Regions from separate parts of the Streptosporangium sp. NPDC051022 genome, predicted to be linked through region 4. Evidence: riboswitches for the same ligand, from Rfam matches in the RefSeq annotation. Region 4 holds a riboswitch; each other region holds the start of a gene.
What was found. A riboswitch is a leader RNA that binds a small molecule or an ion and turns the genes downstream of it on or off. The one in region 4 is predicted to bind cyclic di-AMP.

Region 1 (5,855 bases), on a different contig from region 4:
CCCGGCGGTGCGGGAAGTAGGCCACCGGCCCGGCGGAGCCGAGTCCGGCCAGCCAGGTGAAGTAGCGGTCACGGTGGATGAGGCCGTTGCGGACCAGTGAGGTGCCGAGGACGACGGTGCGTTCCTCGGGACCCGGCTTGCGCATGGGCTGCGAGCGGAGCCAGCCGAAGTCGTGGGTGACCAGCTCGGCCCCCCTGTCGCGTACGGCCTGCGCCAGCTCGGCGGGGACCGGCAGCGCCGTGAAGATCGACAACCGGCCCGACCTCGCCGCGGCCCGCAGCCGCAGGCCGGCGGCGGCGCCGAGGGCGGTCCGGAGGAGGCCCGGAGTGGCCCTGGCACGCAGCAGGGGCGTCCAGGGGCGCCCGGTGAGCAGTTCCAGCAGCCTGATCGTGGCCAGCCCGTCGTCGACGATCACGATCCGTCCCGGGAGGGCGGTGAGCAGGGCGGCCTGGACCTTGCCGGAGAAGGCGTCGCCGACCGCCCAGCCGGCGCCCCGGCGGGGTCTGGGCATCTCGGGCTCCGGCGTGGTCACCTCGAGGCCGGCGGGCAGGCCGAGCCGGATGACCTCACGACGGGTGACGACCAGCGGGCGAAGCTTGGCCCGGGGCACCACCCGGGCGTGGGCGCCGAGCAGCCCGGCATGGTATGCCTCCACGGCGCAGAGCATCTGCAGCGGGGACTCCACCCATGCGACGGCCGAACCCTGCTCCCGCGCGTGGTCTCGACCGTCCTCCACGCCGGGCGATGACCCGTTCACGACTGCCTCACCGTAACCGGGATGTCTTACACGCCCGGGAACTCCGGGTGAACACCCGAATACACGCACTTGCGCGGTCGACTCTCGCCGATCCACGACGGCGTGCGAGACCGTTTCGCACACCACCCCCTCCCTCGGAGGAACCCAGGTCATGCGGACCGCCGACACCATCCCCGACCTCACCGGTTCCACCACGATGGTCACCGGCGCCGACAACGGGATCGGGCCGCCGACCGTCCTGCGCCCGGCCGGAGCCGGAATCCCGACCCCGCGGGACACCGACCGCGGGTAAAGGACGATCACTTTTACCCGGCGGAGAGCCGGGTCAGCCAAAAGATCTACGTTTACCTTGGGGCGGATCATCCGGGACGACGGTAACCACCCGTCCCGTTTCTGGTTGACCGCATGAAAAGCCCTGTGTCATAGGGATTTTCGGCGTCGAATCAAAGATCGGCGCGGGCGCGGGATCGGCACGGCCCGGCTGATCGTCCCGCTCGTTTCACACCTATTCCCAAGCCATGGCAATGTGTCGGACTTGTAATCGTCTGTCCGGTTCACGTACGTTCAACGAATTCGTGGTGAGCACCTAGACCTTCGCAGGTCAGCCCATTACGAGCACATTGCCCGACCGTGTTCGCCAGGCGGATCTTCCGCCCGATGAACACGGCCGCCGAATCCAGGAGCCTCACGGGAAAGCCCGCGAGTCTCAGGGAACCGGGGAACCACTTTTTTGGGGTGAATCAGCGCGATCACGCGCCGTAGGGCACTTCCCAGCCCGAACCCGTCAGCTAACCCGGTAGGCGGCATGGAAGCGAAGCAAGGAGTTAGTCTCTTATGGCCAAGCACCGCCTTACCACCACCCCCAAGACGCACTACCTGGCCCGAATCATCCTGGGAACTTCCATCGCCCTCGCGGGCGGAATCGTCGCGGGACCCGCAGCCCTGGCGGACGCCCCGGCCCACGGCCCCATCAGCGCCCCTCCCGCGGAGAGCGCCAACACCGCCCAGAACGTCAGTGTCGTCAAGACCGCCGCCGAGGCGAAGGCCGAGAAGCAGCCCAGGGTCACCGCACAGCAGGTCCTGGACCTCGCCTCGCAGCAGATCGGCATCAGCGAGAACGCCCAGGGCGGCGGGACCAAGTTCCAGTCCTGGTACATGTCCACCGAGCGCGCCAAGGAGACCACCGCCCGCGACGGCGGCCGCATCCGGGACTACGCCAACGCCCCCTGGTGCGCGATGTTCGTCTCCTGGGTCGGCGAGCACGCCGGCATCCGTCCCACCATGGGCTGGGACGCCTACACCGTCACCCACGCCAAGTGGTTCAAGGAGAACGGCCACTGGGGCACCACTCCCAAGCCCGGCGCGGTCGTCTACTTCGACTGGCAGCGCGGCAAGGACCTCGACGGGATCGACCACGTCGGCTTCCTGAAGAAGGACAACGGCGACGGCACGATCACCACGATCGAGGGCAACACCGGCAACGGCAAGGTCGAGCAGCGCGTCCGCCCGACCTCCCAGGTCGTCGGCTACGGCTACCCGGCCTACAGCGAGTGACCACCGCTCGCCGTACCGGCTGACCCCCGCATCCGGAAAAGGGGCACGACTCATCCGAGCCGTGCCCCTTTCGGCGTTCCGGTCGCCTGTTGCGCCTCATGTTATGGGAGCGCTCCCAAAGGTTCCCATGCCCCTTTTGTCGCTTATATGCTGCTACATCCCCCGGCGCGCCACAGGATATAACGGTTGAGTTTCGGCGTATTGACGTTTCGGTTGCCCGTCGTCCACTCTTCGTGGGAGCGCTCCCAAAACATTGAGGAACCACCCCGTCGCGGGGTCGCGGTCGTCGGGGACCCGCGCCGCGGCGGCACCTCCCACCGATTCGGGCGACCACCTGAGAGGGGTCCGGAATGTTGAACAAGAGGCGGCACGGCAGGCTCGCCGCGGTCACGGTGGTGGCGGCCACCGCACTGGCCGTGGCCTCGTGCAGTTCGGGCGGTTCGGGCGAATCCGCCGCCCCCGCGCCGAGCGGCTCCGCCGCGGCCGAGCCGGTGACCGTCACCGTGCACACCTTCGGCGGCGGCGAGAACTTCGGCTACGACAAGGCCGTCGAGACGTGGAACGCCGCGCATCCGAACATCCAGGTCAAGTACCAGAACCTGACCGACCGCTTCGAGGACGTCTACCTACCCCAGCTGCTCCAGCGCCTGCAGGCGGGCAGCGGCGCCGCCGACATCATCGCCCTGGACGAGGGCGCGATGGGACTGATGAAGGCCAGGCCGCAGTTCTTCACCGACCTCGGCGAGTACGGCCTCAACGACCGCAAGGCCGACTTCCCCGCGGCCAAGTGGGACAACGGCGTCAACGCCGAGGGCAAGCTGTTCGCCCTCGGCACCGACATCGGCGGCATGACCATGTGCTACCGGACGGACCTGTTCAAGAAGGCGGGCCTGCCGACGGACCGCGAGGAGGTCGGCAAGCTCTGGCCCGACTGGAACGCCTTCATGGAGGTCGGCAAGAAGTTCCAGGCCGCCAACCCCGGCAAGGACGACCCCAGGTTCCTCGACGGCCCGAACACGCTCTACAACGTGATCCTGTCGCAGGAGGCGCCGAAGAACGGCAACGTCTCCTACTTCGACAAGAACAACCAGCTCATCATCGAGAGCAACCCGGCCGTCAAGACCGCCTTCGACACGGTCAGGAGCTTCAGCGAGGCGGGCATGACCGCCAAGCTGGGCTCCTTCACCCCGCCGTGGAACGCCGCCATCAAGAAGGGCGGGTTCGCCACGATGGGGTGCCCCGCCTGGATGCTGGGCGTGGTCTCCGGCGCGGCGGGCGACTCGGGCAAGGGCAAGTGGGACGTCGCGGCGGTGCCCGGCGGCGCGGGCAACTGGGGCGGCTCCTACCTGGCGGTGCCCAAGCAGAGCAAGCACCCCAAGGAGGCCGCCGAGGTGCTGAACTACCTCACCGGCAAGGAGGGCCACATCATGGCCTTCCAGGAGGCGGCGGCCTTCCCCAGCTCCATCCCGGCCCAGCAGGACCCGGCGGTCAGCGAGCTGAAGAACGCCTTCTTCAACGACGCGCCCACCGGCCAGATCTTCGGCGCCTCGGTCAAGGACCTGCTGCCCACCTTCCTCGGTGAGAAGCACGCCCAGGTGAAGACCTCGGTCGAGAAGGTCCTCGAGGGCATGGACCAGGGCTCGGTCCCCTACGACCAGGCCTGGACGAAGTTCCTCGAGACCGGCGTCAAGGCCGCGGGCTGACCCCCGGGCCCCACGTGCACCGGCCCGGCGGCGACCCCGCCGGGCCGGTCGCCCGCCCCCCGTCGAAAGGCTGTTCGATGACCCTCCACGCCGACACCCCGGCTCCCGCCCGGCCAGGCCCGCGCCGGCCCGCGGGAGACGGGGGACGGGGACGGAGCACGGGACGCCTCAGGGCCGGACTGTCCAGGTTCGACCTCCGGGCGACCCCCTATCTCCTCGTCTCCCCCTACTTCCTCCTCTTCACCGTCTTCGGCGTCTTCCCGCTCGGCTACACCCTCTGGGTCTCGCTGCACGACTGGGAGCTCGCCGGGGACAAGACCTTCATCGGGATCGGCAACTACGTCTCGCTGGTCACCGACGAGGCCTTCTGGAACGCGGTGCTAAACACACTCGGGATGTTCCTCATCTCGACGGTCCCGCAGCTCGTCCTGTCCCTGCTCCTGGCCAACGCGCTCAACAAGCGCCTGCGGGGCAGGCTCCTGTTCCGCGTCGGCGTGCTACTGCCGCTGATCACCTCCGTCGTCGCGGTCGCCGTCGTCTTCACCCAGCTCTACGGGCGCGACTACGGCATGATCAACTGGTTCCTCGGCCTCTTCGGGGTCGACGCGATCAACTGGCAGAACGAGAAGTGGTCCTCGTGGATCGCGATCTCCACGATGATCGACTGGCGCTGGACCGGCTACAACTCGATCATCCTGCTCGCCGCGATGCAGACCATTCCCAAGGACCTGTACGAGGCGGCCTCCATCGACGGAGCCAGCGCCCGGCGGCAGTTCTGGCGGATCACCATCCCGATGCTGCGCCCGACGATCGTCTTCACGGTGTTCGTCTCGACCATCGGCGGCCTGACGCTGTTCACCGAGCCGGTCATGTTCGAGGGCAACCCGACGATGAGCGGCGGCACCACCGGCCAGTACCAGACCGTGGCGATGTTCGTCGTCAAGCAGGCCTTCCGCGACTTCGACTTCGGCTACGCCGCCGCCGCGGCCTGGCTGCTGTTCGCGCTGATCCTGCTGGGCACCCTCGTCAACCACTCCCTCACCCGCCGCATCGGGGGCACCACATGACCGCGATCCGCACCCGGGGCGGCGCCCTCCCCGAGCCCGGCGGCCGCATCTGGGACGCCGGCCCGCTCACGAAGGCCGTGCTCATCCTGGCCCTCGTGCTCTCGGCCTTCCCCATCTACTACATGTTCGTCATGGCCACCCGGACGAACGAGGAGGCCATCGACGTCCCCCCGCCGCTGCTGCCCGGCGGCCACCTCGGGGAGAACGTCTCCCGGCTGCTGGCGACCGAGGACGCCTACTTCCTCACCGGCCTGGTCAACTCCGCCATCGTCTCGGTCACCGTCACCGTCTCGGTCGTGCTCATCTCCACGCTGGCGGGCTTCGCCTTCGCCAAGCTGCGTTTCCGGGGCGGCAAGGTCCTGCTCGGCCTGATCCTGGTGACGATGATGGTCCCGCTCCAGCAGATGGGCGTGGTGCCGCTGTACGAGCTCATGGTCACCCTCGGGTGGACCGGCCAGCTCAAGGCGGTGATCCTGCCCTTCCTGGTCAACGGGTTCGGGGTCTTCATGATGACCCAGTACGCCACCCAGGCGGTGCCCGACGAACTCGTCGAGGCCGCCCGCGTCGACGGCGCCTCCACCATGCGCGTCTACGCCAGCGTCATCCTGCCCGCGCTCAGGCCGGGCATGGCGGTGCTGGCCCTGCTCGTCTTCATGCAGACCTGGAACGAGTTCATGTGGCCGCTGATCGTGCTGAACCCGGACAACCCAACGGTGCAGACCTCGATCGCCGCGCTCAACCAGGCCCACGGAACCGACTACGTCATGCTGTTCA
Region 2 (5,855 bases), on a different contig from region 4:
GAGCGTGGTCGGAGAGCTGCACGTCGAAGCTGAGCTTCTGAGCGGTGGTCATGACGGGGATCCTTCTCTTTGTGACGGACTGCACCTGAGTCCATTCTGCGATGGAGCAGGTAACGGGAAACTACTGCATCTATGCCGAAATCCGGCACTGTCGTTGGAGGGACGAACAAAAAAGACGCGTCCGGCGGCTCGGGTGAGCCGCCGGACGCGTCTGAGGTCGGGTAGGCGGCTTCTCAGCCGGCTACTCGGGCGGTGATGTCGTCGCCGATCTCGCGGGTGGTCCGGCCGGGGCCGGTCAGGCGCTCGACCAGGTCCTCGGCCACGGCCCGCTCCACCTTGGCGGACTCCTCGGCCAGGCCGAGGTGGTCCAGGAGCATGGCGACCGACAGGATCGTCGCGGTCGGGTCGGCCTTGCCCTGGCCCGCGATGTCGGGGGCGCTGCCGTGGACCGGCTCGAACATGCTGGGCGCGGTGCGGTCGGGGTTGATGTTGCCGCTGGCCGCCAGGCCGATGCCACCGGCGATGGCCGCGCCGATGTCGGTGATGATGTCGCCGAAGAGGTTGTCGGTGACGATCACGTCGAACCGCTCGGGCTGGTTGACGAAGAACATCGAGGCGGCGTCGATGTGGCTGTAGTCGGTGGTGACGTCGGGGTACTCCAGGCTGACCCGGTCGAAGGTGCGGGCCCAGAGGTCACCGGCGAAGGTGAGGACGTTGGTCTTGTGGACCAGCGTCAGCTTCTTGCGCGGCCTGCTGAGCGCCTTCTCGAAGGCGTAGCGGACGACGCGCTCGACGCCGTGGGCGGTGTTCAGCGACTCCTGGGTGGCGATCTCCTGCGAGGTGCCACGGCGCAGCACGCCACCGGCGCCCGCGTACAGGCCCTCGGTGCCCTCACGGATGACGACCATGTCGATGTCCTCGGGGCCGGACTTGCCCAGCGGGGTCTCGACGCCGGGGAAGAGCTTGACCGGACGCAGGTTGACGTAGTGGTCGAGCTCGAAACGGAGCTTGAGCAGCAGGTCGCGCTCCAGGATGCCCGGCGGGACGCTGGGGTCGCCGACCGCGCCGAGCAGGATCGCGTCGTATCCGCGCAACTCCTCCAGAACCGCCTCGGGAAGGACCTCACCGGTCTTGTGGTACCGCTTGGCACCCAGGTCGTAGGTGGTCGTCTCCACCTTCGTGCCGACGGCTTCCAGGACCTTCAGGCCCTCCGTGACGACCTCGGTTCCAATCCCGTCCCCGGGGATGACGGCCAGGCGAATGTTGCGCGAATCCATGCACGCACCTTACCGGTCCGTCTCGTGGAGCGAACACCAATCTCACCCATCGGACACATCTTCCTCTGACGAGGCATAAGAATTTTGTCCTATTTGCGATCTTTTGACCGTTTCGTTAAGGTCCTGGCCATTCGCATCGTCGCCTAATCCTCGCAGGCCACCCCCCTTTTCCGGCCTGCGCGGAGCCGGGGAACCACTTCCGGGATCCACGGGGCGTCCGGAGTCTTCACCTCCGCTTGCCGGAGCACGTCTCCTGCCGTCCCCCGCTGGATCCCTTGGGGCGAATCGGCGCTCTCGCGCGCCGTAGGGCGACCTTCACGTCCGAGCCCGACAGCTCACCCGGCCGGCCTTATGGAAGGAACGATCCTGACCGGCAAGACCTACCCCCGTGTCCTGACCCTGATCGTCACCGGCGCCACCGCGTTCGCGATCCCCACTCTCGCGATGGCCGACTCCGCGCTCGCGGCCTCCTCCCCCTCCCTCACGACAGCCGCCTTCCTCACCTCTCCCGCCCCCGGCCCCGTCGACTCCTCTCTCGCCCCCGTCATATCCCTCGCGCCCGCCGCCCTCACCGGCGCCGACGCCTCCGACGCCCCGGGGGCCGCCGAAACCCCGAAGACCACGAGGAAACCGTCCGCCCCCGCCTGGAAGAAGGCCCTGCAGTGGGCCATGTCCAAGCGCGGCACGCCGTACGTCTGGGGCGGCACCGGCAACGGAGGGTTCGACTGCTCCGGCCTGATGCTCCGCGCGTACGGCGCCGCCGGAATCCACCTGCCGCGGGTGGCCGCAGCGCAGTACTCCGCCTTCTCCAAGAAGATCGCCTGGAAGGACCTCCAGCCGGGTGACCTGGTCTTCTTCCACAACCTCGGCCATGTCGGCATGATCAGCAAGCCCGGGTACATGGTCCACGCCCCGAGCACCGGCGACGTGGTCAAGGTGGAGAAGCTGGGCGCGTGGCGCCGTGACAGCTTCGTCGGCGCCGTACGCCCCGACCCCAAGGGGGTCAAGCTCTCCATCGAACAGGCCAAGGAGGCCGCACAGGCCAAGCGGGCAGAACAGGCCGCACAAGCCGAGCGGGCCAAACAGGCCAAACAGGCTGAGCAGGCCCAGCAGGCCGTCCAGCCCGCACCGACCGCACCGACCACCCCCACCGATCAACCCGCGCCGACGACCGCCGCCCCGGCCCCGGCGCCCGCCACCGCCCCCTGACCCTCCGCCGGACGGGGCCTGTTCCGCGAATCCTCGCCTCCGGCGCAGAGCGGCGGAACGGGCCCCGGCCAGGGCGTCGGACAGGGCTCCGGCCAGAATCCGGGACGAGGCTTCCGCCGGGCGGACCGGCCGTACCGGCCAGCGAAGCGGATCAGCCGTGCCGGCCGGCGAAGATGACGTCCCAGGCCCGGCCGAGCGCGCGCGTGACGGCGCCCAGCAGCACCCCGCTGTCCCCCAGGCTGCTCGTGACCACGGTGGGACGCAGCGGACCCAGCTCGGCGATCCTGGCGGCGATGGAGTCGCCGAGAAGGTCGAGGTTACGGCCGACGCCACCGCTGAGCACCACGATCTCCGGATCGAGAACCGAGGCCACCGCGACGATCAGGTCGCCGATCCGTCGCCCCTCGGCCTCGACGACGGCCAGGGCCACGGGGTCTCCGGCCGCCGCGGCGCCGAAGACCTCCTTCGCCGTCTCCACCCGCGCCCCGGCCGCGCGTGCCGCGCGCACCACGCCGAGGGCGCCGACCGGGGTCTCGGTCGGTCCGTGCTCCAGCGCCTCCCTGCCGGGAACCGGATCCTCCCCGGTGGGCAGGTAGGAGACCTCCCCCGCGGCGCCGCGCGCCCCCGAGTACAGCTCGCCGTTGACGACGATGCCCATGCCGACACCGGTGCCGATGGACACCAGCGCGAAATGGGATCGTCCCTTGCCCTCGCCGTGCGCGTGCTCGCCCAGGGCCGCCAGGTTGATGTCGTTCTCGATGGTCACCTCGGTCCCCAGCGCCGCGCACAGGCGGTCCACCAGACCGGGGGTGCCCCAGCCGGGCAGGTTCGCGGCCAGGTGCAGCCGTCCCGTCTCGGGGTCGTACACGCCGGGACTGCCGACCACCGCGTGGGCGACGGAGGACCATCCGAGACCGGCCTCGGCCACCGCGGTCCGGGTCAGGCCCCGGACCGCGCGGACCAGCTCGTCCTCGGTACGCGCGTCGTTGCGTCCGTCCCTGCGCCCCACGAAGCGCCCCCGGAGGTCGGCCACCGCCACCCGGATCCAGTCGCGGCCGATGTCGACGCCCGCGACGTGCAGCACGGCGGCGTTCATGTCGTAGAGCGAGGTCACCGGGCCCGGCCGGCCGGAGACCTCGCCGACCAGGTGGACCAGGCCGTCCTCCTCAAGACCCGCCAGGGCGGCCGAGACGGTCGGCTTGGACAGGCCGGTGACCTTGGCCAGCTGGGCCCGTGAGGCCGGGCCGTGTTCGAGGAGCCGGTCAAGGAGGCGTCGCTCGTTCATCACCCGCAACAACCGTGGATTGCCGAGCCGGCCTCGCACTTCGCTCTCCTCAGTCCCGGGGTCCCAGGAAAAGGCTAGCCAACGTCCTTGACGGTAAATCGCCTTACTTACCAACCGGTGTCAGGATCGCCCGCGGCGGCCGGGACGCGGATCGGCGGATGTTCCGGCCACGAGCGCGGCGAGGGTACGACCTGTCAGAAACGCGTCGGGGCCCCGCCGTTGTCGCGGCGGTCCAGGGCGGTCTGGAGGGCCTGGGTGGCCTCGTCCTCGGTCTCTTCGGGACGGTTCCAGGGATACATGTCATACATGGTGCTTCTCATCTCGATCGCACAGGAGCAGGAGGAGATGGTCCGGATTCCGGTCACGAATCCGGGCCGGGCCTGAGATCGCGGATCCAGGTCGTGAATCGGCGACGCGGAGCCCGGGGCCGGCGAGCGCCAGCGCACCGCGGCGAGTTGCCGGCCCGCCCCTGTCAGGCCTCGCCGCGGCAGGTAATGAGTACGAGAACCTGGCGCATTTCATGCCATGTTACCTGCCGGTCAAGATGTCGTCTCGCCTGTTGTACAGATTTCTCACATGTTGAGACAACAGAGCATCCGGCGCCGCTCCCTCAAGATCCCGGGCGGGACGACGGGCACAACAACGAGGGCGCCCCCGAGCGCGGTGGCTCGGGAGCGCCCTCGAACGTCACGACGGCGACGCGGTGCGCCCGTCGCGCGGATCCTCGGCACGGTCCCGTGACGGACCGTCCGGCGGGACCCGCGGGCCGGAACCTAGTCGGCCAGGTCGACGGAGCGGCCGCTCTCGGCGCCGATCTCGCCGCCGATCTGCTCGATCACCTCGGTCGGGATGGCGGAGTCGACGGTCAGCGCGATGAGGGCCTTGCCGCCCTTGACGTCACGGGCCACCTGCATGGAGGCGATGTTGATGTTGTGGTCGCCGAGGATGCGGCCGACGATCCCGACGACGCCGGGACGGTCGACATAGGTGAAGAACGACAGGTGGTCGGTCGGCTCGATCTCCATCTGGTAGCCGTTGACCTCGACGATCTTCGTGATCTGACGCGGGCCCGAGAGCGTGCCGGAGACCGAGACCGTACGGCCGTCGGCGAGGACGCCGCGGACGGTCAGGACGTTGCGCCAGTCGGGGCTCTCCGAGCTGGTGACCAGCTCGACGGTCAGACCGCGGTCCTTGGCCAGGAGCGGGGCGTTGACGTAGGTGACGGAGTCTTCGACCACGTCGGTGAAGATGCCCTTGAGCGCGGCCAGCTCCAGCACGCGGACGTCCTCGGAGGCGATCTCGCCGCGCACCTCGACGTCGAGCTTGGTGGCGACCTCGCCCGCGAGCGCGGTGAAGACCCGGCCGAGCTTCTCGGCCAGCGGCAGGCCCGGCTTGACGTCCTCGGCCACGGCGCCGCCCTGGACGTTGACCGCGTCCGGCACGAACTCACCGGCGAGGGCGAGCTTCACGCTGCGCGCGACCTGGGTGCCGGCCTTCTCCTGGGCCTCGTGGGTCGAGGCGCCGAGGTGCGGGGTGACGACGACCTGGTCCAGCTCGAACAGCGGACTGTCGGTGACGGGCTCCTTGGGGAACACGTCGATGCCGGCGCCAGCGACGCGGCCCTCCTTGATCGCGGAGTAGAGCGCTCCCTCGTCGATAATGCCGCCGCGCGCGACGTTGATCAGGCGGACGGACGGCTTGACCTGACGGAGCTCCTTGTCACCGATGAGCCCGATGGTCTCCTTGGACTTGGGCAGGTGCACGGTGATGAAGTCGGCCTCGCGCAGGACCTCGTCCAGCGACGCCAGCCGCACGCCCATCTGCGCGGCGCGGGCGGGCTGCAGGTAGGGGTCGTAGGCGATCAGCTCGACGCCGAACGGCTGCAGACGCTGCGCGACCAGCTGGCCGATCTTGCCGAGGCCGAGGATGCCGACGACCTTCTCGTCGAGCTCGACACCGGTGTACTTCGAGCGCTTCCACTCTCCGTCCTTGAGCGCGGCGTGCGCCTGGGCGACGTTGCGCGCGGAGGCGAGGATCAGCGCGACGGTGTGCTCGGCGGCGCTGGTGATGTTGGAGGTGGGCGC
Region 3 (5,855 bases), on a different contig from region 4:
CCCAGTCGCTGAACGCCTTCGACGAGGCCACCAAGGCGCTGCGCCAGGGCCGCGACAAGGCCAAGGAGGCCCTGACCGAGGCCGACCGGACCCGCGACGAGCTGGCCGCGGAGAAGGCCAAGGCCGAGAAGATGGTCAAGGCCCAGACGAAGGTCCTGCGCGAGCTCGGCACCTTCCAGGCCGGCGACCCCAACAGCACGGGCATGCAGTACACCGGCTCGGCCTCCGGCAACGCCAGGGCCGCCCTGGCGTTCGCCTACGCCCAGATCGGCAAGCCGTACCAGTACGGCGGCACGGGCCCGGGTAGCTGGGACTGCTCCGGCCTCATGCAGGCCTCCTGGCGCAGCGGAGGCGTCAGCCTTCCCCGCACCACCTGGGAGCAGTGGAGCTGGGGCGCCAGCCGCAAGGTCTCCATGAGCGACCTCCAGCCGGGCGACCTCCTCTTCAGCAACGGCCTGGGCCACGTGGGCATGTACGCCGGGGACGGGAAGATGGTCCACGCCCCCCAGACCGGAGACGTCGTCAAGGTCACCCCGCTGTCGGCCTACGGCGGCCGTTTCGTCGGCGCCGTGCGCCCCTGAGCACCGCGCTCCCGGGCGTCTTCGCGCGCTCCCGAAGCCGCGCCTCCTGAAGCCGCGCTTCCCGAAGGGCCTTCGAGTGTTCCCGGGCGCCACGCCCCTGAGCGCCTTCAGGGCGGCCCGGGGCGCCGGGGCGGCTTTGACCCGCGGGGCGGGGGATCACGGCCTGTAAGGGGGCGCAGGGCCGCCCCGGCGAGGGCCGGACCCGAGGCGGTTCCGAGGCGGTTCCGAGGACGGTGCCCCATCGCGACACGCCGGTGAATCCACCGGGCGGGCCGCCTCGGATGGAACGGTCCCAGAAGTGTCTCCAAAAGGTCAGGCACGCGATGGAGCGTTCCCAGGGTGGCCGTCCGGAGCCGGGACGACGAAGATCGAAAAAACCGGTGTGACGCATGTAACAGAAGTGGTGCTTTTCGGCAACGATGTCAAGAATGTGATGAGGGTCATATTCGAACGGTGTACCGGGGTTCCGAGCAGGGATTTCATAAACGTGAAAATCTTTTTTCGATCTTCGGCTTTTACCGATTGATTGCCGAAACCCTGCCGCCGGGGTACCTTCTGGCCGCGGTCAGCAAGCCATGCGGACGCACCGAATGCCGGTCCCCCAGGCCGGTGTCCCACATAGAAATCCAGCTGGTCGCCGTTTTCCTCAGGGGTGCGCCCCAACCACGGTGACCTGCCGAGTCCGTGCAGTCATGAGGCGCGGAGCCGGGGAACCAAAAGGCCTTTGATATGGCCAGGGGTGAATCGACATGTCGTGTCGTAGGGCGTCCTTCCCTGCCCGAATCCGTCAGCTAACCCGGTAGGCATCAGTGGAAGTCCCAAGGAGAAATCCTGTCTACCACCCTGCACAACCCTCGTTTGTCGCGCCTTTCCCGCCTTTCTGTCGGCGGGTTCGTTCTCACGCTGGCCGCCTCAACCGGAGCGGTCGCACTGGGATCCACGGCGGCACACGCGACAGACACAGTGGCTGCGGTTCAGGTCAAGAGCACGGCGAAGACTCACGTCAAGCGCAAGGCGAAGGCCAAGATGAGCAGGGCCGCGCTGCAGAAGGTGAAAGCGAAGGCGGCCGTTCGGACGGCCAGGAAGCAGATCGGCGACCCGTATCGCTGGGGAGCCTCCGGCCCCGGCGCGTTCGACTGCTCCGGGCTCGTCCAGTACGCGTGGCGCAAGGCCGGCGTGTCCCTCCCCAGGATCACGACCAGCCAGTACCGCGCCGTCAGGAAGAAGGTCTCGTGGAGCAAGTTGCGCCCCGGTGACCTGCTGTTCTTCTACGGAAAGGGCCACGTGGGCATGTATGTCGGCCACGGCAGGATGGTCCACTCACCGAGCAGCGGCAAGACGGTCCGGATCGTGACGCTGAAGGGGTACTACAGGTCCGCGTTCGCCGGAGCGGTTCGCCCCGGCGCCTGAGAAGCGGGATACGGCCCCGTCCATGCCCCCGGATGGACGGGGCCGCCGCATGCGGCGCGTACACGGGAGAACGGGCACCGGTCGAGTAGCATCGGCTGACATGTCCGTCCCGAGGGGGCGCCGCGCCGTGCTCACCGGGATGCTGGCGCTGATGGGCGCGGGTCTGGTCGCGGGGGCCCGGCCTGTGCCGCGGGCGGCACGCGAGCTGTGGCCGGGGGCCGCGACCGTGGTCCGCGGCGAGCGCTCGCTCGTCGTCGGCCACCGTGCCCCGCCCGCCGAGCTGCGGGACCTGGCCACGAGGGCCGACCGCGCCTGCCGTACCGTCGGGGAGGTCTGGGGGCCGGTCAGGGCGGTGATCCTCTTCCCCGCCACCGACGCGGAGGCCGCCGCGCTCGCGGGGGCCGGGGCCACCGGCGGCCTGGCCGCGATGGCCGCCGCCGGCCGGGTGGTCGTCCTGCCGACGGGATACGCCAGGCTCAGCCCGGCGGGCCGGGACGTGGTGATCACCCACGAGCTCACCCACGTGGCCACCGGCGCGACCAGGGGCGGCCGGGTGCCGATGTGGCTGTCGGAGGGGTTCGCCGACTACGTGGGCTACCGCCACGCGGGGATCGAGGTGCGGGCGGCCGCCGCCGAGCTGGCCGAGGAGGTACGCGCGGGCGTCGTGCCCTCCCGGCTTCCCGAGCCCGCCGACTTCGCCCCCGGCGCGCCACGGCTGGCGCAGGCCTACGAGGAGGCCTGGCTGGCCTGCCGCTACATCGCGGAGCGCTTCGGCGAGAAGACGTTGGTAAGGCTTTACGGTAGCGATGTGGACAGCACGCTGGGCCTGTCGCGGGCGGAGCTCACCGTCGCCTGGCGCGATCATCTCCGGAGGGAACTCGCATGACGCGGACCGTGACGGACACTTCCGCGGGCGCCCCTGCGGGACCGCGGGGGGCCGGATGGGCGCTGGTCGCCCTCGGGGCGCTCACCGTGGCGGTCGTCGCCTTCACCACGCCCTGGCGGGCGCTGCCCGCCGACGCCCCGCCCGTCGCGCCGGATCCGGCCCGCGACTTCACCGCGGCCCAGATCGCCCGTTCCGAGGCCTTCGACGCCGTCACGAGCGTTCCCGGCTACCTGTCGCTCGGCCTGACCCTGGTCGTGGCGGGGCTGCTGATCGCCACCCCGCTGGGCGCGCGGCTGCTGGGCCGCCTGAGGGGCCCCTGGTGGCTGCGGGTGCTGCTCGGCGTCCTGGCGGTGACGGTGGCCGTGGCGATCCTGCGCTGGCCGCTGGGCATGTGGTCGGAGACCTACCTGCGCGAGTACGGCCTGTCCACCCAGACCTGGCCGTCGTGGGCGGCCGACCGCGCCAAGAACATCGGGATCGGCGCCGTGCTGACGGGGATCATGGTGCTCGCGGTGGTCGCGCTGGCCCGCCGCTACCGCCGCTGGTGGATACCCGCGGCGGTCGGGGCGTTCGCGCTGACCGTCGTCACCTCCTTCGCCTACCCGGTGGTGGTCGAGCCTCTCTTCAACGACTTCACGCCGATGCCCGCCGGGCGGCTCCGCACCGACCTGCTCGCGATGGCGGCCAGGGACGGCGTGCCGGTCGAGAACGTGCTCGTGGCCGACGCCTCCCGGCGGACCACCGCGCTCAACGCCTACGTCTCCGGATTCGGCGCGACCCGCAGGATCGTGGTCTACGACACGCTGCTGCGGGTCCCGGCGGACCAGGTCGAGCTGGTGGTCGCGCACGAGCTGGGCCACGCCAAGGCGGGTGACGTGCTGTACGGCACGCTCGTCGGCGCCCTGGGCACGGCCTTCGGAGCGTGCCTGCTCTACCTGGTGACCTCGGCGGGGCCGGTACGGCGGCGCACCGGGGTCGCCTCGGTCGCCGACCCGAGGGCGGTCGGCCTGATCATGGGGCTGCTGACGCTGGCCGGCGTCCTGTCGGGGCCCGCGCAGAACCTGGTCAGCAGGCACATCGAGGCCCGTGCCGACGCGCACGCGCTGGACCTGACGCGGAATCCGGCGGTCTTCGTGTCGATGCAGAAGCGGCTGGCGATCACCAACATCTCGGACCTGTCGCCGGACGTCGTCGAATATCTGCTCTACGCGTCCCACCCCACGACGCCGCAGCGCATCGCGATGGCGCGCTCCTGGGCACTGCTGAACGGCGTCCCCCAGCCGTGAACCGCACGTTGATCGTCACCAACGACTTCCCGCCCAGGGCCGGGGGGATCCAGTCGTTCGTGCACGGTCTGGCCGCCTGCCTCCCGCCGGAATCGGTGATCGTCTACGCCCCCAGGTGGCCCGGCTGCGGGGGCTTCGACACGCGGCAGCCGTACCCGGTCGTGCGCCACCCCACCTCCCTGATGCTGCCCACCCGCGCGGTCGCCCGCCGGGCGGCGGAGCTGGTCGCCGAGTTCAAGTGCGAGACGGTGGTGTTCGGGGCGGCGGCGCCGCTCGGCCTGCTCGCGCCCCGGATGCGGGCGGCGGGGGCGCGGCGGATCATCATGATCACCCATGGCCACGAGGCCGCCTGGGCGGGGGTCCCGGGCGCCCGCGCGCTGCTGGCGAGGATCGGCGGCCACGCCGACGCGGTGACCTACCTGGGGGAGTACACCCGGCGGTGGCTGGCCCGGGTGATTCCCGAGGACAGGCTGGTACGGCTCGCGCCCGGCGTCGACACCGGCGTGTTCCGCCCCGGCGCGGGCGGAGCGGGGGTCCGCGCGGCGCTGGGCCTGGGGAGCCGGCCGATCGTGATCTGCCTGTCCCGGCTGGTGCCCCGCAAGGGGCAGGACGTCCTGCTGCGGGCCTGGCCCCGGGTGCTGCGCGAGGTGCCGGACGCCGTGCTGCTGATCGTCGGCGGCGGGCCGTACCGCGGGGCGCTCGAACGTCTCGCCCGGCCGCTGGGCGGTTCGGCCCGGATCACCGGCCCGGTGCCGTGGGCGTCGCTGCCCGCCTACCTCGACGCGGGAGACGTCTTCGCGATGCCGTGCCGTACCCGGCTGGGCGGCCTCGACGTCGAGGGGCTCGGCATCGTCTACCTGGAGGCGTCGGCCAGCGGGCTGCCCGTGGTCGCGGGCTCGTCGGGCGGCGCTCCCGACGCGGTCCTGCCCGGGGAGACGGGGCTGGTGGTCGACGGCACCTCCCCGGCCGAGGTGGCCGAGGCCCTCGTGGGCCTGCTGCGGGATCCGGCGGCGGCGCGGGCGATGGGGGAGCGCGGGCGCGAGTGGGCCGAGCGGGAGTGGGACAGCCGGCTCGTCGGGGAGCGCTTCGGACGTCTGCTGGGCACGCCTCCGAACGCGGAACCGGGCGCGACACAGAGCACGGAACCGGGCACGACACAGAGCACGGAATCGGGCGCGACCCCGGGTACGGAACCTAGCACGGAACCGGGGGCGACCCCGGGTACGGAACCGGGCGTGACGCCGCCGGACGCGACGGTGGTCACGGGGGCCTGACACGGCCGGGGCCGCGGGTCCCCGGGCGTCACGGGAGGCCGGTCGAGCGCTCCCGCATGACGTGGGCGTAGGAGTCGTGCGACCGCCTCAGCCGCGCCTCGATCTCGTCGAGGTCGAGCGGCTCCGCGGGAAGCCCCATGCCGCCCATGGCCTCGCCGAGCAGCTCGCGGACCTGGCGCTCGCCGTCGTCCTGGGCCGCGCGGACGGCCTTGAGCAGTTCCTCGGCCAGGGCCCTGCTCTCCAGGCGCATCACACGGGGATTGAGATCGATCCGCTCCAGGCGGCCGGAACCGTCGGTGACCGCGCCGATCATGCCGTCCGCGCCCGTCCCGGTGCCGCGTATCCCGCCGAGCTCCCCTTGAACGCCGGCCAGGCGCCGCAGCGTGCGGTCGGCCTCCCCGGCCATCCGTTCCAGGTC
Region 4 (5,855 bases):
AAGGGTGTCGGCTATCTGGGCGTCAGCCCCAGGACGGCCGTCGAGCGGCAGGACCTCGGGGCCGTGGTCACCCAGATGCGGGACCTCACCGCGGCGACCGCGGGCTCGCTGCTGCGCTTCCCCGAGAAGATGGTCGGCGTCTGGAACGCCGCCTTCTCCGGTGAGGAGCGCGACAAGAACGGCCCGATCGGCATCATCGGCGCGGGCCGCATCGGCGGGGAGATCGCGGCCTCCGCCGCCCCGCTGGAGAACAAGGTCTCCACCTTCATCAACCTCCTGGCGGGCTTCAACCTGGCGATCGGCCTGTTCAACCTGATCCCGCTGCTCCCGCTGGACGGCGGCCACATCGCGGGCGGCCTGTGGGAGGGGCTCAAGCGGGCCTTCGCCAGGGTGACCCGTCGTCCCGCACCCGGTCACGTGGACATCGCCAAGGCGCTTCCGCTGACCTACGCGATCGCCCTCGTGATGGTCGTCATGGCCGGCCTGCTGATGTACGCCGACCTGGTCAACCCGGTCCGCCTCGCCGGCTGAGCCCCGCGAACTCCGCGAACTCCGCGAACCCACGATGTGCGACGGCGTGCGGCGCCCGGCGGGGGCCGTACACGCCGATAGGGTTACGCCGTGAAGGACGGGACGCCGGGGGCGGCGATCGACGGGGCGCTGTTCCGGCTGCGCCGGATCTGGGCACGCCCGCTGCGCACGCGCAAGGCCGCCGACCCGCAGCGAGCGGTGCAGATGTCGAACGTGATGGTCGTGAACGCCGTGCACAGGCTGAGTCTCGACGTGTCCGAGGTGACCGTGGGAGCCGTCGCCGAGCAACTGGACGTCGACCCCTCGACCGCCAGCAGACTGGTCAACGACGCGATCGGCGCGGGGTTCGTGGCACGTGAGGAGTCCGAGGTCGACGCCAGACGGGCCAGGCTGGTGCTGAGCCCGCGAGGACGGCGGGTGCGCCAGGTGGTCGTCGACTCCCGGCGGACCTACCTGGACGGGCTGATCGCCGACTGGGACGAGGCGGACCGCGAGGTCTTGGCCCGGCTGCTCACCCGCTTCGCCGAGGCGGCCACGGCCAGGCCGCCGGACCTGGCCCACCTCGACCGGCTCATCGCCGAGGCGATCGAGGAGACCTCGGCGGGCACTACTCTCCCGTGACGCCGTCGACCCGCTCGCGGATGAGGTCGGCGTGGCCGTTGTGCCGGGCGTACTCCTCGATCATGTGCACGAGGATCCACCGCAGTGAGACGTCCTGCCCCCTGCGCTGCCGCCTGCCCAGGGTGTCCAGCGACAGTCCGGCGTAGAGCTCGCGGACGTCGTCGACCTCGGCGCGCCAGCAGGCCAGGGCCTCCTCGGCAGGGCAGGAGTCCAGCAGGTCGAAGTCGCCGTCGGGCTCCTGCTCGGTGTAGTAGAACGGCGGCGCCTCCTGGTCGTGGAGGACGTTGCGGAACCAGTGACGCTCGACCTCGGTCATGTGGCGGACCAGTCCCAGCAGGGACAGCCCGGAGGGCTTGACGGGACGCAGGACGAGCTGTTCCCGCGACAGCCCCGTGCACTTGAGCGCCAGGGTCTCCCGATGCCAGTCCAGCCACGCGTACAGCATGGCGGCCTCGTCGGCGATGAGCGGGGGAGCGACGCGGTCGTTTGTCATGGATCTCATCCTGGCCGCACGCGCGAACGCTGTCATACGGTTTTGCGCCCGGCCCGGCCCCGAACGGCCCTGAACGGCCCAGGAGGGGCGGGAGGGGGCGGGAGATCCTGGGACCTGCCGGGCCCCGGGCGGGCCGGAGGCCGGGAGCGGCCGGGGCGGGAGCCGGGACCGGCCGGGGATCCGGGGCGGGCCCCCGGCCGGGGCGGGCACGGGGCCCGCCGGAGGCCTCAGTACATCGAGATGTGGACGTGGTCGTAGTGGTTGGCGGTGATCCCGCCCCGGTCCGACATACCGCGCCAGCCCGAACCGGTGTCGATGCGCTGGCGCCAGATCACATACTTGACGCCGAGCCGGGCCTTGTTCTTTATGGCCCAGGCGGCTATCTCGTCGCCGAGCGCGACGTTCTCCGCCGAGGGCAGGGAACCGCCGGTGCTCATCATGAAGTCGCAGGCGCGGCCGAGGGGGTGCTCGCCGCCGTCGTTCTCCGCCCGGTAGCAGCCGACCTCGTGGGGAAGCTTGAAGGCCCGCCCGACGGCCTCGCGCATGATCCGGGTGCGGTCGGTGATGTTGTCCTCCCCGGTGGGGAGCTGGGGCGCCCAGCCGCCGTCGGTGAGGCGGCCCGAGCCCGTCGGAACGAGCCGGTCGAGCTTTTCCTGGATGCCGCGGATCATCTTCTCCGCTTCCTGGCGCTGGGCCTCCACCGTCCTGGCCTCCTGACCGATCCGTTCGGTGAGTACGGCCGCCTTGTCCGCGGCCTGTTTCATCAGATCCCGGCTGCGCGCGAAACCCTCCAGATAGGCGCTCTGCTGGGCGGTGAGCTGTTCCATGACGGCGGCGCCGCTCATGCTGGGGGCGAACAGCATCGTGGGCAGGTCGACGGGGCCGCTCTGGTAGCGGAGCTGGGCGATGGAGTCGACCCGCTTGCCGGCCTCGGCGTAGGCCTCCTCGGCCTTGCGCAGGTCCGCCTTGGCGGTCTCCTCGGCCTTCTGGGCCTTTCTCAGCGACTCCCGCTTGGCCGCGTAGGCCTCGATGAGCTTGTCGACCTTCTTGTTCAGCCGGGCCAGCTCCGCGCGGAGCTCGGGTTCGGCCGGCTTGGGCGCCGCGTTGCCCGCGGCCGCCGCGCTCAGGACGAAGGCGAGGACCGCGACCGCGCAGACGGTCAGGGTCATGTGACGTCGGAACGTGGGGGACAGAGCCGCCACAGCTCTCCTCTCCTCACGCCTACCGGGTTAGCTGACGGGTTCGGGCTGGAGAGAGCCCTTCCACCGAAGTGGTTCACCCCAAATGCGTGGGTCCCCGGCTCTCAGGCGAGGCGCCTGAGATTAGGCATATCGAACCTTTTGTCCGATGCGTGAGGATAGTAGTGGTAAAGCGGGGGGTAATGCGACCCCAAGTCGAGATAAAGTGGTGATCGTTTCGTGATAATCATGGGGAGGGGGTGCACGGTCCGCCCGCGCCTTTCAGCGCTCCGCTGTCCCGCTCTCCCGGTGGGGCTCGGCGACGATCAGCTCGCCCACCCGGGCGGCGATCTCCTCGCGGGCCTCCTCGGCGAGACCCGAGTCGGTGATCACAAGATGGGCCTCGGCCAGCCCGGCGATCGTGCTGATCCCGACGGTTCCCCATTTGGTGTGGTCGGCGGGAACCACCAGACGGCGGGCCGAGGCGATCAACCCCCGGTCGATCTCGGCCTCCAGCAGGTCGGGCGTGGTGAACCCGGCGCGGACGCTCATGCCGTGCACGCCCAGGAACAGGGTGTCCACGTGCAGCCCCCGGACGGCCGCCACGGCGATCGGGCCGACCAGCGCGTCCGAGGGGGTGCGCACGCCACCGGTCAGCACCACGGTGCGGTCGGCGCGGGGCGAGCGGTGGAAGACGTCGGCGACCCGGATCGAGTTGGTGATCACCGTCAGTTCGGGCACCTCCACCAGGAGATGGGCGAGCGTCCAGGTGGTCGTCCCCGCGGAGAGCGCGACGGCCGTGCCGGGCCGGACGAGCCCGGCCGCGTGCCGGGCGATCGCCTCCTTCTCCGCCCGCCGGCGCACCGGCCCGGCGGTGAACCCGGACTCCTCGGCCGGGCCGAGGCCCGTGGCGGTGGCCCCGCCGTGGACCTTCTCGATCAGCCCGCGCTCCGCCAGCGCCTCCAGGTCCCTGCGGATCGTCATGTCGGACACGCCGAACTCGCGGACCAGGTCGGCGACCCTGACCCCGCCGCTGCCGCGCACCCGCTCCACGATCACCTGTTGCCGCTGCTGAGCGAGCATCGACCCACTCCTCGATCCACCATGTTCCAGCAAATTGCCACAGAAAGCTTAGGGTCAAATGTTTGATCCCGGTGGGTTGCCGTTCACAGCCGCGCGAGCTCGGCGCCGATGTTCTCCCTCGCCCGGACCTCCAGATCGGCGATGTGGAAGATCACCGGAAGGTCGAGCAGGGAACGCAGCACGGCGGCCCTGCCCTCCAGGAAGGCCTCGTCGGGAACGAAGGAGTACTCCTCGCGCACCGAGGCCGCGTAGGCCGCGTACTCCTCCGGCGGGGAGGCCAGAATCGCCAGATCGGCGTCGCACAGCACCGCCCCGTCGGCGTCGCCCGGTTCGGGGGCGTGGGTCAGCGTCAGCCTGACCAGCCGGGCCACCGTGGCCACCTCCTCGGCGGGCAGTCCCAGCTCGGGCAGCGCGCGCTCGGCCAGCCGGGCGCTGCGCTCCTCGTTGTCGCCGCGCGTGGGATCGTAGACGGCGTCGTGGAACCAGGCCGCGAGCCGTACCAGATCCGGGGCGGCAGCATGGGCCGCCAGCGCGTCGACGTGGTCCAGCACGGCCCACAGATGTTCGGTCGTGTGGTATTTGCGGTGCGGCTCGCCGTACCGGGTGATCAACTCCCTGCCCAGGTGGTCCGCCTCGGTCCCGGCCAGGGACCGCCAGCGCTCCATCAGCTTCTCGCTCATGCGACCGAAGCCTAGAACGAACCGCCTTCCAGGCCCGCGCCCGCCGGTCCACCGCTCCACCGGTCCGTCGGGACGCTGCGGCCGTCGGGCAATCGTTCCCGGGCCTTGTACGGAGGCCCGAGGCGGAGGAACGTGGAAAGCGGGTCCCGCGGTTCCCGTGCGGACCTCGGGAAAGGGGTGGCCGACATGGGCAAACGAGCGCGCAAGAGCCGGGCCCGCAAGAAGCACCGGGCCAACCACGGCAAGCGGCCGACGGGGCGCTAGCCGCGACGGCCCCAGGAGGCGAGCAGCCGGGTCTGGGCGTCGGTGTCCGAGGACACCGGTTGCTGTTCTCCTATCACCCCGGCCTGGCGGTAACCGTTCTCCGCGCCCGCGAACCACGCCGCGCACGCCTCGACCAGTTCGGGGTCGAGGCGTTCGTCGGCGCCGATGGCACGGGCCAGGTCCCAGGTGTGGATGAGGGCGTCGGCGAACAACTCGGTGATGTACTCCCTGCCGGGCACGTCACCGAACGACAGGTGCGCCACACGGGTGAGCGCCCCCTCGTCGCTCGCCACCTGGACGGCCGCCACGGCCGAGGTGTCGAACGCCTTCAGCGGGTCGTCGCCGAGCAGGTCGCCGTCGAAGGCGTCGCCGATGTCAGCCACGGTGCGCCCGGAGAGCAGTTCTGGAGCCCAGAGATTCTCGCCGACCACGTGGTTGACCAGGGCGCGAACGTCCCAGTCCACGCAGGGGGTCGGGTTCTGCCACTGCTCCGGAGTGATCCTGTGCACGAGAGCGCCGAAGTCGTCCAGCGCACGGCGGTAGGCCTCGCGTACGTCGATGGTCATCATGCCCTCCCAGGTCCTCAATTCGACCGTAACCCCTGAGCGGCCGGTAGTCATCGCGCTCGAAGGGCATGACCGGCGTCGCGGGCGGTGCCCGCCGCGAGGGTTCATCCCACGGCCATTCCTGCGTCAGCCGGGGGCCACCGTGACGTGGTGCCGAGGTGACTTCCCGGCGGCTTCCGGGCGGCATCCGGGGCGGTGGCGCGGCGCGGTGGACGCCAGGGGTGAGCGCCTGGCGCCATAGTGTGACCATGGTGCGAGCGTCCGCGGGTGAGGGGTCGTCACGCGGCCTGAGGCTGCTGGTGGGGGCGGCGGCCGCGGTGGTCGCGCTGGCCGGAGTCAGGGCGGTCGCCGACATCGCGGGTCCCGCCTTCCTCGCGCTCACCCTCACCATCGCGGTGAGCCCGCTGCGCGTCTGGCTGCGCCGCCGCGGCGCCAGGAC

Region 1: another riboswitch for cyclic di-AMP. It lies ahead of AB0N02_RS10270 (CHAP domain-containing protein); the one in region 4 lies ahead of AB0N02_RS32530 (hypothetical protein).
Region 2: another riboswitch for cyclic di-AMP. It lies ahead of AB0N02_RS39965 (NlpC/P60 family protein); the one in region 4 lies ahead of AB0N02_RS32530 (hypothetical protein).
Region 3: another riboswitch for cyclic di-AMP. It lies ahead of AB0N02_RS31495 (C40 family peptidase); the one in region 4 lies ahead of AB0N02_RS32530 (hypothetical protein).

The regions. Positions count from the first base shown of each region.
Region 1 covers NZ_JBFBCF010000004.1:228,660-234,514, forward strand. Annotated here, with positions in the region: gene AB0N02_RS10260 (hypothetical protein) at 1-757, opposite strand, end outside; gene AB0N02_RS10265 (hypothetical protein) at 909-1,049, shown strand; cyclic di-AMP (ydaO/yuaA leader) riboswitch at 1,416-1,575, shown strand; gene AB0N02_RS10270 (CHAP domain-containing protein) at 1,592-2,311, shown strand; gene AB0N02_RS10275 (ABC transporter substrate-binding protein) at 2,662-4,014, shown strand; gene AB0N02_RS10280 (sugar ABC transporter permease) at 4,092-5,081, shown strand; gene AB0N02_RS10285 (carbohydrate ABC transporter permease) at 5,078-5,855, shown strand, end outside.
Region 2 covers NZ_JBFBCF010000038.1:23,964-29,818, reverse strand. Annotated here, with positions in the region: gene AB0N02_RS39975 (branched-chain amino acid aminotransferase) at 1-52, opposite strand, end outside; gene AB0N02_RS39970 (3-isopropylmalate dehydrogenase) at 234-1,277, opposite strand; cyclic di-AMP (ydaO/yuaA leader) riboswitch at 1,423-1,641, shown strand; gene AB0N02_RS39965 (NlpC/P60 family protein) at 1,629-2,486, shown strand; gene AB0N02_RS39960 (ROK family transcriptional regulator) at 2,638-3,771, opposite strand; gene serA (phosphoglycerate dehydrogenase) at 4,545-5,855, opposite strand, start outside.
Region 3 covers NZ_JBFBCF010000023.1:118,349-124,203, reverse strand. Annotated here, with positions in the region: gene AB0N02_RS31500 (NlpC/P60 family protein) at 1-581, shown strand, start outside; cyclic di-AMP (ydaO/yuaA leader) riboswitch at 1,246-1,402, shown strand; gene AB0N02_RS31495 (C40 family peptidase) at 1,545-1,991, shown strand; gene AB0N02_RS31490 (hypothetical protein) at 2,092-2,877, shown strand; gene AB0N02_RS31485 (M48 family metallopeptidase) at 2,874-4,163, shown strand; gene AB0N02_RS31480 (glycosyltransferase family 4 protein) at 4,160-5,437, shown strand; gene AB0N02_RS31475 (YbaB/EbfC family nucleoid-associated protein) at 5,466-5,855, opposite strand, start outside.
Region 4 covers NZ_JBFBCF010000025.1:18,905-24,759, reverse strand. Annotated here, with positions in the region: gene AB0N02_RS32545 (site-2 protease family protein) at 1-531, shown strand, start outside; gene AB0N02_RS32540 (MarR family winged helix-turn-helix transcriptional regulator) at 622-1,152, shown strand; gene AB0N02_RS32535 (DinB family protein) at 1,139-1,645, opposite strand; gene AB0N02_RS32530 (hypothetical protein) at 1,873-2,814, opposite strand; cyclic di-AMP (ydaO/yuaA leader) riboswitch at 2,850-2,984, opposite strand; gene AB0N02_RS32525 (DeoR/GlpR family DNA-binding transcription regulator) at 3,106-3,906, opposite strand; gene AB0N02_RS32520 (HD domain-containing protein) at 3,990-4,586, opposite strand; gene AB0N02_RS32515 (TIGR03086 family metal-binding protein) at 4,847-5,419, opposite strand; gene AB0N02_RS32510 (AI-2E family transporter) at 5,665-5,855, shown strand, end outside.